DNA from 2 places in the Streptomyces rapamycinicus NRRL 5491 genome. Region 2 is predicted to be linked to the other one. Evidence: riboswitches for the same ligand, from Rfam matches in the RefSeq annotation. Region 2 holds a riboswitch; the other holds the start of a gene.
The links. A riboswitch is a leader RNA that binds a small molecule or an ion and turns the genes downstream of it on or off. The one in region 2 is predicted to bind cyclic di-AMP.
Positions count from the first base shown of each region.

Region 1: it holds a riboswitch for cyclic di-AMP, as region 2 does, so the genes downstream of both, LIV37_RS28720 (C40 family peptidase) here and LIV37_RS14945 (M23 family metallopeptidase) in region 2, are expected to answer to the same signal.

Region 1 is NZ_CP085193.1:6,831,161-6,836,547, forward strand. Features, by position in the region: gene LIV37_RS28705 (C40 family peptidase) at 1-143, opposite strand, end outside; gene LIV37_RS28710 (hypothetical protein) at 492-845, shown strand; gene LIV37_RS28715 (L,D-transpeptidase) at 957-1,724, shown strand; gene LIV37_RS28720 (C40 family peptidase) at 1,864-3,027, opposite strand; cyclic di-AMP (ydaO/yuaA leader) riboswitch at 3,036-3,221, opposite strand; gene pcrA (DNA helicase PcrA) at 3,380-5,387, shown strand, end outside.
Region 2 is NZ_CP085193.1:3,703,602-3,708,988, forward strand. Features, by position in the region: gene LIV37_RS14930 (bifunctional acetate--CoA ligase family protein/GNAT family N-acetyltransferase) at 1-371, opposite strand, end outside; gene LIV37_RS14935 (HPr family phosphocarrier protein) at 561-842, shown strand; gene LIV37_RS14940 (GntR family transcriptional regulator) at 1,008-1,763, opposite strand; gene LIV37_RS14945 (M23 family metallopeptidase) at 2,019-2,813, opposite strand; cyclic di-AMP (ydaO/yuaA leader) riboswitch at 2,828-2,992, opposite strand; gene LIV37_RS14950 (M16 family metallopeptidase) at 3,283-4,665, opposite strand; gene LIV37_RS14955 (M16 family metallopeptidase) at 4,686-5,387, opposite strand, start outside.

The sequences.
Region 1 (5,387 bases), 3.1 Mb from region 2:
TGAGCGGGGGTGAGGCGGTTCTCGGCATGCCCGGTGCCGTCGAGGAGGGTGGCGGACGCGGCGCCGGCGAGGGCGAGGAGCGCGGCCGCGCGGGCTGTGCCGCTGGTGAGCGAGCGCTGCTTGGGCTTCCTGTGCGACGCCACTGCGGCGGTTCACCTGGTCTTTCTTGGGCAATCCAGTTTGGGCAATCCAGGACATTCCGCAGATCCTGGACCCTTGTGGGGAGCGGACGGGCAGATGGCAGTCCGCCATGAGGCGGGGACCCTCGGTTGACGGGAAGCGGACTGCCACCTGGAGGAGGAAGTTAGGCCGGAAAGCGGGGGTCGTGCGGGGGATTGAACGGGAGTGCACGGATTTTTTCGGTCCCGTGACGGCTGCTGATCGCCCGGCGAGTGGGGTGGTCGGAAGTGTGGGGCGGCCGTGATCGAAGCGGCGATAGGGCCCCACCCGAGTGCCGGGCGATGATATGCGCGGGGCTAGTCTCCGGAGCCATGGACGTACTCATTCACGTGTTCGTCGGCCTCCACGTCGTCGGCATCGGCGCGCTGCTCGGCGGCTTCTTCTCGCAGCTCAAAGCCGCGCGCGCGGGCGAGGCCCGGATGATCCCGGTGATGCTGCACGGCGCGCTGACCATGCTGGTGACCGGTGTGGCGCTGGTCGGGCTCAATCAGGCGGACGACAACAGCGTCAATACCGTCAAAATCGGTGTAAAGCTGGCGCTATTGGTCGTAATTCTCGGCCTGGTCTATGTGAAGCGCGACGAGGAGAAGGTAGGGTCGGCCGCCTTCGGCGCGGTGGGTGCCTTGACAACGGCAAACATCTTCATCGCCGTGCTGTGGACCTGACGAACGAGTGTTCTGGGGGTAATCCCAAGGCAATTGCACACGATCCCGAGGCAACCGTTTGCACTCGCGAGCTGTCTTAGTAAAGAGCGAGGCAGTCGAGAGGAGTGGCCAATGGGGGTAGTGGGGGCAGTCAGAAGTCATAGGCGGCGCGTGGGCGTCGCGCTGGGGCTGGCGGGGATGGCGGTGCCGCTCGCGGTGGCCGTCGCCGGTCCGGCGCAGGCTCAGACACGGCCGCTGGGCCGGTCGGCCGGCACGGTGACACCGGTGAGCATGGCCGCGTCGTCGTGCACGACCACCGCGGGGCCGTACCAGAAGCAGGCCGAGCGGTTCCTGGGCCGTCCCGTGGACGGGCGGCAGTCGCGGGCGGACTGTCTCGCGATCCAGAAGTTCCAGATCGATCACGGCATCAGCCCGACGATCGGCTACGCGGGCCCGATCACCTCGGGCGTGATGAGCCTCATCAGCGCCCAGAAGGCCGCCGGGCACAATCCGAACGCGGCGAGGAAGTGCCCCACCAACAAGGGCCGTATCGCCTGCGTGGACCTCACCCGCCAGCTGAGCTGGGTCCAGGACGGCTCCCGGCTGGTCTACGGACCGGTGCCGGTGCGGTCCGGGCGGAACGGCTTCGAGACCCGCACCGGGCTGAAGAGGGTCTACTGGCGGAACATCGACCACTGGTCGACGCTCTACAAGGTCGCCATGCCCTACAGCCAGTTCTTCGACGGCGGCCAGGCGTTTCACTCGATCGCCGGCAGCGTATGGTCCCCGCCCGGCTCCCACGGCTGCGTCAACATGCGTAAGGGCGACGCCAAGAAGTACTGGAGCCTGCTGAAGAACGGCGACGACGTGTACGTCTACGGGCGCAAGCCCGGCACCTGAGCCACTGACGGCGCGTGAGCCGCTTACGGCGCCGTGGGCCATGGACGGCGCCGCGACGCGCTGACGGCGCCGCTGAGCCGAAGACGATGCCGCCGCCCGGGGCCCGGCCCCGGGCGGCGGCATCGTCAGGCTCAGGGCCCTACGAGGGCCGCACGCTCCCGTAGATGGGCATCTCCGTGATCGGCGCCTTCTTCACCACGTCGCCCGGCTTCGGCGCGTGGATCATCATCCCGTCGCCGATGTAGAGGCCGACATGGCTGATGTCGTCGTAGAAGAAGACGAGATCGCCCGGCTGGAGTTGGGACGTCGAGACGCGCGTACCGGCCTTCACCTGGTCCCAGGTGGTGCGCGGCAGCGAGATCCCGGCGGACTTCCAGGCCGCCTGCGTCAGCCCCGAGCAGTCGAAGGAGCTCGGGCCGGTGGCGCCCCAGACGTACGGCTTGCCGAGCTGCGCCTTGGCGAAGGCGATGGCCTGGGCCGCCTTGGAGCTGTTGGCCGGGACGGAGGGCGTTGAGGGCGCCGTCGAACCGGAGTCACCCGCGTTCTGCTCCTGCTGCTTCTTGCGCGCGGCCGCCTCCTGCCGCTGTTTCTCGGCCAGCTCGGCGGCCTTACGGCGGGCCTCTTCCGCCTTCTTCTTCTCGATCGCCGCCAGCCGCGCCTTCTCCTTGGCGGTCAGATTCGCCAGCAGCCGCCGGGCCTCGGTCAGCTTGTCCTGGACGGTCTTCTTCTGGACCTTCAGCTGCTTCTGGGACGCGGTCAGCGAGGCGAGGCTCTCGCCGGCCTTACCGCGCTCCTTGGCGGCCTTCACCCGCTGCTTCTGGAAGTCGTCGACGGCCTGCTTCTGCCGGCCGGTCATCCGGTCCATCAGATGCGACTGGTCGAAGACGTCCTGCGGATCGTTGGAGAACAGCAGGGTCGCGGCGGAGCGGGCCATTCCGCCCTCGCGGTACTGGGCGGTGGCGTAGGCGCCGAGCATGCGCCGGGCCTCGTTGAGCTTCTCGGTGCGCCGGGCGACGGAGTCCAGCAGCTTGTCGACCTTGGCCCGCTGCTGGTCGGTGCGCTCCTTGGCGGCGTTGTAGCGCTGGGTGGCGGTCTCCGCCTGGTGGTAGAGGGTGTCGACCTTCTCCTTCACCTTCTCGATCGACTGGGCGGCCGGCTTGGGATCGGTGGGCGCGGCGTTGGCCGACTGGGAGAGCAGGGTGACGGATGCGAGGGCGGCCGTGGTGAACCCGACGGCCGTACGGCGGCTGTGACCCGTGAGCGAGGCGGGTATTCGGCTCCGCGGCTTGCGGTGCGACGCCAAGGGTGGCGACTCCTTCCGTGGACCGCCTACCGGGTTAGCTGTCGGGTTCGGGCGGTACGGAAGGTTGCCCTACGGCCGTGTCCGGACGGCACTGTCCGTGCCGTACCGTTTCGGGCCGATTCACCCCGGTCTTGCGTTGTTGGGTCCCCGGCTCCGGGCGCCTCACGGCGTACCGGACTCGGCGGAGGCCGCCCGTGCCGACGTGGTTCGCCGACGGATCTTCCGGGCCGCCTGACGCAGGACGGTAGCCAACACGTGGGGCTCCTGTGAAGACTGGTGGCCGTTTTGCCCGAAACCGTTTCGTGATGTTCGGACGTCGGCTGTCAGTGGGGCGGCCTAGACTCGGGGAGCGATGAGCAGCCTCTTTGACGACAGCTTCCTGGCGGACCTCGGGCCTTCTCCGGACGAGGAGCGGCCACCGCCGCCCGAGGATTCGGCGCACCCTGGCCACGGTGGCGCCGAGGACGTGCCGCATCACCTCTTCAGCGGCGATTTCGAAGCGCCCGTGCCGCGGGAGGCCCACTACCGGGACGGCGCGGCCCGGCCCGCCGTGGACCCGTCCGCCCTGCTCGAGGGGTTGAACGAGCAGCAGAGGGCCGCCGTGGAGCACACCGGCTCGCCGCTGCTGATCGTCGCGGGCGCCGGCTCCGGCAAGACCCGGGTGCTCACCCACCGCATCGCCTATCTGCTCGGCGCCCGCTCCACCCACCCCGGCCAGATCCTCGCCATCACCTTCACCAACAAGGCGGCGGGCGAGATGAAGGAGCGCGTCGAGGAGCTCGTCGGCCCGCGGGCCAACGCCATGTGGGTGTCCACCTTCCACAGCGCCTGCGTCCGCATCCTGCGCCGGGAGTCGAAGAAGCTGGGCTTCACCTCGTCGTTCTCGATCTACGACGCGGCCGACTCCAAGCGGCTGATGTCGCTGGTCTGCCGGGACCTGGATCTCGACCCCAAGCGGTTCCCGTCGAAGTCCTTCAGCGCCAAGATCTCCAACCTCAAGAACGAGCTGATCGACGAGGAGACCTTCGCCGGGCAGGCTACGGAAGGTTTTGAGAAGACGCTGGCCGAGGCGTATGTGATGTACCAGGCGCGGCTGCGCGAGGCCAACGCGCTGGATTTCGACGACATCATCATGACCACGGTCAATCTGCTCCAGGCGTTCCCGGACGTCGCCGAGCACTACCGCCGCCGCTTCCGGCACGTCCTGGTGGACGAGTACCAGGACACCAACCACGCGCAGTACACACTCGTGCGCGAGCTGGTGGGCACCGACACCGAGGAGACCACTGCCGCCGAGCTGTGCGTGGTGGGCGACGCCGACCAGTCGATCTACGCCTTCCGGGGCGCCACGATCCGTAACATCCTCCAGTTCGAGGAGGACTACCCCACCGCGCGGACGATCCTCCTCGAGCAGAACTACCGCTCGACCCAGACCATCCTGAGCGCGGCCAACGCGGTCATCGAGCGCAATGAGAACCGCCGCCCCAAGAACCTGTGGACGGACGCCGGCGCCGGGGCCGAGATCATCGGCTATGTGGCCGACACCGAGCACGACGAGGCCCAGTTCGTCGCCGACGAGATCGACCGGCTGACGGACGCGGGCGACGCCAAGGCCGGGGACGTGGCGGTCTTCTACCGCACCAACGCCCAGTCCCGTGTCTTCGAAGAGGTCTTCATCCGCGTCGGGCTGCCGTACAAGGTCGTCGGCGGCGTGCGCTTCTACGAGCGCAAGGAGGTCCGGGACGTCCTCGCGTATCTGCGGGTGCTGGCCAACCCCGAGGACTCCGTCCCGCTCCGCCGGATCCTGAACGTGCCCAAGCGCGGCATCGGGGAGCGCGCGGAGGCCATGATCGACGCGCTGTCGCTGCGCGAGAAGATCACCTTCCCGCAGGCGCTGCGCCGGGTCGACGAGGCGTACGGCATGGCGGCCCGCTCGGCCAACGCCGTCAAGCGGTTCAACACGCTCATGGAGGAGCTGCACACCATCGTGGAGTCCGGGTCGGGCCCGGCCACCGTCCTGGAGGCGGTGCTGGAGCGCACCGGCTATCTGGCCGAGCTCCAGGCGTCCACCGATCCGCAGGACGAGACCCGGATCGAGAACCTTCAGGAGCTCGCCGCCGTGGCCCTCGAGTTCGAGCAGGACCGAGGCGAGGAGAACCCCGGCACCCTCGCGGACTTCCTGGAGCAGGTCGCGCTCGTCGCCGACTCCGACCAGATCCCCGACGAGGACACCGAGGGGTCCGGCGTGATCACGCTGATGACCCTGCACACGGCGAAGGGCCTGGAGTTCCCGGTCGTCTTCCTCAGCGGCATGGAGGACGGCGTGTTCCCGCACATGCGGGCGCTCGGCCAGACCAAGG
Region 2 (5,387 bases):
CCCTGATGGGCGTCCTGGACGAGGAAGGCGACCTCGGCCTCGTCGGCGGGGGCCGCGGCGGGCATCCCCCGGCCGTCGATGCGGTCGTACCGAACGGTGGCGATGAACTCATCCCCCACGATGGCCGCCAGACCCACCCGGTCGACGTAGTCGTGGTGGGTGAAGCGGTGGACGTCGCGGTCGGAGAGACGGGGGTAGGGCGCGAAGAAGCGGTAGTACTTCGACTCGTCCGAGACCCGCTCGTAGAAGCTGACCAGCCGCTGCGCGTCATCGGTGGTGATGGGACGGATCTGTGCCGTACCGCCGTCCCGGAGCACCACATCGGCTTCCCAGTGGGTCGGGTAGGCGTGATGGTCCGACGGGCTCCGCATGGGAGCCAGGGTACGGGCCCGCCCGGTCCGGATGGTGGACACCCTTGCGTGGGGGCCAAGTGTCGGGGGAAGGTCCGTATCGGACCGGTCCGGGCATGGCCGGGCCCACTCGGACATCGTTCGGGTGTATCCGGACACCGTATGATTTTGGTCTAGACAACAGCACCGTCACACCTGAAGGGCAACACCATGGCTGAGCGCCGCGTCACCATCGGCTGGGCCGAGGGCCTGCACGCCCGCCCTGCGTCGATCTTCGTCCGGGCGGCCACCGCCGCCGGCGTCCCCATCACGATCGCCAAGGGCGACGGCACCCCGGTCAACGCCGCCTCCATGCTGGCCGTGCTCGGCCTGGGCGCCCAGGGCGGCGAGGAGGTCGTCCTCGCTTCCGACGCGGACGACGCCGAGGTCGCGCTCGACCGTCTGGCGAAGCTGGTGGCGGAGGGGCTCGAGGAGCTTCCCGAGACCGTCTGACCCCGGGCGAGCCCTGCCTGGAATTCCCGGGTGATTCCCGGGGCGATTTCAGGAATTCGGCACGGCGGGGCCGCGGTGGCCGTACCGGCCACCGCGGCCCCGCCATTTTCTGTTTCGGCGCACGGAATTTCCAAGGAGTCCAAGGAGTTGTATACGGGAGTTCTGTTAATTCCGGCCGCTCGCCGTGTTGACGGAATGTTTCGAAGTCCTCACCGGAATCGGGCGGCGCAGCCGGTATTCCGACAGCGCGCGCTCGGTGTGCGCCGTGGCGAGCGCCCGCGCGCGGTCGGCGTCGCCGCGCGCCACCGCGTCCACCAGCGCGCCGTGCTCCGCCCAGGACTCCACGGCCCGTGCGGCCGGGTCGGGGCGCGCGGCGCCCTCGGGCGGCACGGGCCGCGACCCGGGAGCGGCGGCGTACACCCACGCGGTCTTACGGCGCAGCTGGACGAGCAGCGCGGCCAGGCTCGGGCTGCCGGACGCCTGGGCGAGCGTCTCGTGGAACCAGTCTCCCAGCGGCCGCAGTTCGCCGAGCTGACCGCCCTGGGCGCGCTCCCGGCCGAGCCGGACCAGTCCGCGCAGCACCTTCAGATGGGCCTCGGTGCGGCGCTGTGCGGCCCGCGCGGCGCCCAGCGGCTCCAGCAGCGCGCGGATGTCCAGCAGGTCGGCGGCCTCGCGCTCTGAGGGCTGGGCGACACAGGCCCCCGCGTGCCGCCGGGTCGTCACGAAGCCCTCGGACTCCAGGGTGCGCAGGGCCTCGCGGACCGGCACCCGGGAGACGCCGTAGCGCCGCGCGAGCAGTTCCTCGGTGAGGCGACTGCCGGGCTGATACGCGCCGGAGACGATGTCGTCGCGAATCGCCGCGCAGACCGCGTGTGCCGAAATCCGGCGACCGCCCTGGACCGCGTTCGTATCCCCGCTCACTTACGGTCCCGCATTGTCGAACCTCCGCCTTAACGCCCGCGAAACGCGGCCATGGAATGCGCGTTGACCGACTCTATTCCACATGGCCGCCATTTCCGATGGCGGGAAGCATTTCATGGCTGTTTTTTGGTCAGCCGGGCGGCGGCACGCCGAAGGCCCCGTCCTGCGGACGGGGCCTTCTCGGAAGTCTCACGGGGTCTCGGGATCTCGGGATCGTGAGACCGCGCGCGGCGTTCGCGTCGGACGCGCGACGGGTCAGACGTTGACGCCGTGCGTGCGCAGGTACGACAGGGGGTCCATGTCCGAGCCGTAGTCCGGGCTGGTGCGGGCTTCGAAGTGCAGATGCGGTCCGGTGACGTTGCCGGTGGCGCCCGACAGGCCGATCTGCTGGCCGGGGGTGACCTTCTGGCCGACCGAGACGCTGATGGACGACAGGTGGCCGTACTGGGTGTACGTGCCGTCGTTCATCTTGATGACGACGTTGTTGCCGTAGGAGCCGCCCCAGCCCGCCTCCACGATCTCGCCCATGCCCACGGAGTGCACCGTGGTGCCGGTGGAGGCGTGGAAGTCGATGCCGGTGTGGCTGCCGGAGGACCACAGACCGCTGGACGCCTGGTAGCCGGTGGAGACGTAGGAGCCGCTGATCGGCGACACGAAGGTGTTGATGCGCTTGCGCTCGGCCTCGCGCGCCGCGCGCTCCTTGGCCTCGCGCTCGGCCTTGGCCTTCTTCGCCGCGGCCTCCGCCTTTCTGGCGGCCTCCTGGCGGGCGATCGCCTCTGCCTTGGCCTTGGCGGCGGCCTGCTCGGCGGCGGTCTCCTGGGACTGCGCCTGGGCCTCGATGTGGTCCGCGATCCCGTCGCCGATCACGATCGCCTGGGTCAGACCGGTCTGCTGGGGATTGGGGCCCCCGTCGGCCGCGAACGCCTGTCCGGTGATCCCGGCGACCACACCCGAGGCGACGGTCGTGATGCCCACGACGTTCGCACTCGTGCGGATGTTGACCTTGTTGGTGCGGCGGTGCTTACCGGTGGCAGTGCGGGTGGACGCCATACTGAGGCGCACTCCTTTCCTTCCTTCTCGCCTACCGGGTTAGCTGACGGGTTCGGAGCAGGAAGGTCTCCTACGGACCCCTCCCCCGGCCGGGGAAGGCGCCCGATTCACCCCTGGGGACGTGTTGGGTCCCCGGCTCCCCTGGCTTGCGCCGTACGGGGACTCGGCGATGACTGTCCGGTGCCGCGGGTGCGGCGGGTCGCTGGCGAACAGCCGGACTGACGCTAAACGGGCCCGCTTTCGATCACAAACGGTTCCGGTTTTTTGTTGCTCTCCCCACAAACCAAACAAGCAGTCAATCCCATAAATCGGGCATGTCGGAAGGGCCCCGGCGCCCTTTCGGGGCCGGGGTCCTTCCGCTGTCGGCTCATGGACCGGACGTCCGCCGGACCGCCTGCCGGGCCGTCAGCGAGCCGGCCGGACCGGCGGTTCCGCGCACGGATCCGGCCAACTCTCGTCGGCCGTCGGCTCAGTTGGAGATGACGCGCACTTCGCCGATGCCCAGCGCCCGGACCGGCTCCTCGATCGCCGAGGCGTCCCCGACCAGCACCGTGACCAGCCGGTCCGCCGGGAAGGCGCTCACCACCGCGGCGGTGGCCTCCACCGTGCCGGTCTCCGCCAGACGGGCGTACAACTGCGCCTGGAAGTCGTCCGGAAGATGCTGCTCGACCTGGTCGGCGAGGGTGTTCGCGACGGACGCCGCCGTCTCGTACTTCAGCGGGGCGACGCCCACCAGGTTCTGCACCGCGACATCGCGCTCGTCGTCGGTCAGCCCCTCCTCCTTCAGCGTGCGCAGCACCTTCCAGAGGTCGTCCAGCGCGGGGCCGGTGACCTCGGTGGCCACCGAACCGCTGATCGCCAGCATCGAGGCGCCCGTGGAGCCGCCCGCGGGCGACGGGGGCCCGGAGCGCAGCACCTGGCCGAAGGCGCGCACCCCGTAGGTGTAGCCCTTCTCCTCGCGCAGCACGCGGTCCAGGCGGGAGGTGAGGGTGCCGCCCATGCAGTACGTGCCGAGCACCTGCGCGGGCCAGACCCGGTCGTGGCGGTCGGCGCCCACGCGCCCGATGAGCAGCTGGGTCTGCACCGCGCCCGGCCGGTCGACGATCACGACACGGCCGGTGTCGTCCGCGACGATCGGGGGGGCCGTGCGCGGCGCGCCCGCCCCGCCCGTCCAGGCGCCGAGGGTGTCGGCGAGTGCCCGGTCAAGGTCGACACCGCCGAGGTCGCCCACGATGACGGCCGTGGCGGTGGAGGGGCGGAGATGCGCCTCGTAGAAGGCCCGCACGGCCGCGGCGTCGATACCCTCGATGGTCTCCTGGGTGCCCTGGCGCGGCCGGGACATCCGCGACTCGGCCGGGAAGAGCTCCGCGGAGAGGGCCATGGAGGCGCGGCGGGCCGGGTTGGCCAGCTCATGGGGGATCTCGTCCAGCCGGTTGCGCACCAGCCGCTCGACCTCGCCGTCCGGGAAGGCGGGGGCGCGCAGCGCGTCGGCCAGCAGACCGAGCGCCTTGGTCAGCCGGGAGACCGGGACCTCCAGGGAGACGCGGACGCCGGCGTGGTCGGCGTGGGCGTCCAGCGTGGCGCCGCAGCGCTCGAGCTCGGCGGCGAACTCCTCGGCGTCATGCTTGTCGGTGCCCTCCGAGAGGGCGCGCGCCATGATCGTGGCGACGCCTTCGAGCCCGGCCGGCTCGGCGTCCAGCGGCGCCTCCAGGTTGATCTCGACGGCGACGACCTGCTGACCGGGGCGGTGGCAGCGCAGCACGGCGAGGCCGTTGGGCAGCTCACCGCGCTCGGGGGCCGGGAACGCCCACGGCCTGGGGGCGCCGCCCTTGGGCTGCGGGTGGAAGGTCATGGTCGCGGTGACGGCGTCGCTCACTGGGCCGCCTCCCCTTCTGCGTCGGTCTCGGCGGCTTCGGCGGTGTCGGCTGCGTCCTCGGCGCCCTGGACGGGCTCGTAGACCAGCACGGCGCGGTTGTCGGGGCGCAGCCGCGCCGCGGCCACGGCCCGCACCTCCTCGGGGCTGATGTCGAGCACCCGCTCCACGGCGGTCAGCGCCAGCTGCGGGTCGTCGAACAGCACCGCGTAACGGCAGAGCTCGTCGGCCCGGCCGCCGACCGTGGCCAGCCGGTCCAGCCACTCGCGCTCGATCTGCGCCTGGGCGCGCTCCATCTCCTGCGGGGTCGGCCCCTCCTCGGCGAAGCGGGCCAGCTCCTCGTCGACGGCGGCCTCGATGGCGGGCACCTCGACCCCGCCGGAGGTCTTCACGTCCAGCCAGCCCAGCGAGGGGGCGCCCGACAGCCGCAGCAGGCCGAACCCGGCGGCCACGGCGGTGCGGTCGCGGCGCACCAGCCGGTTGTGGAGCCGGGAGGACTCACCGCCGCCGAGGACGGTCAGCGCCAGGTCGGCGGCGTCGGACTCACGGGTGCCGTCGTGCGGCAGCCGGTACGCGGCCATCAGGGCGCGGGCCGGGACCTCCTCCTCCACGACCTCGCGCAGCTGGCCGCCGATCACCTCCGGGAGCGTGCCGTCGCGGGGCGGCCGCTTGCCCTCGTGGGAGGGGATGGAGCCGAAGTA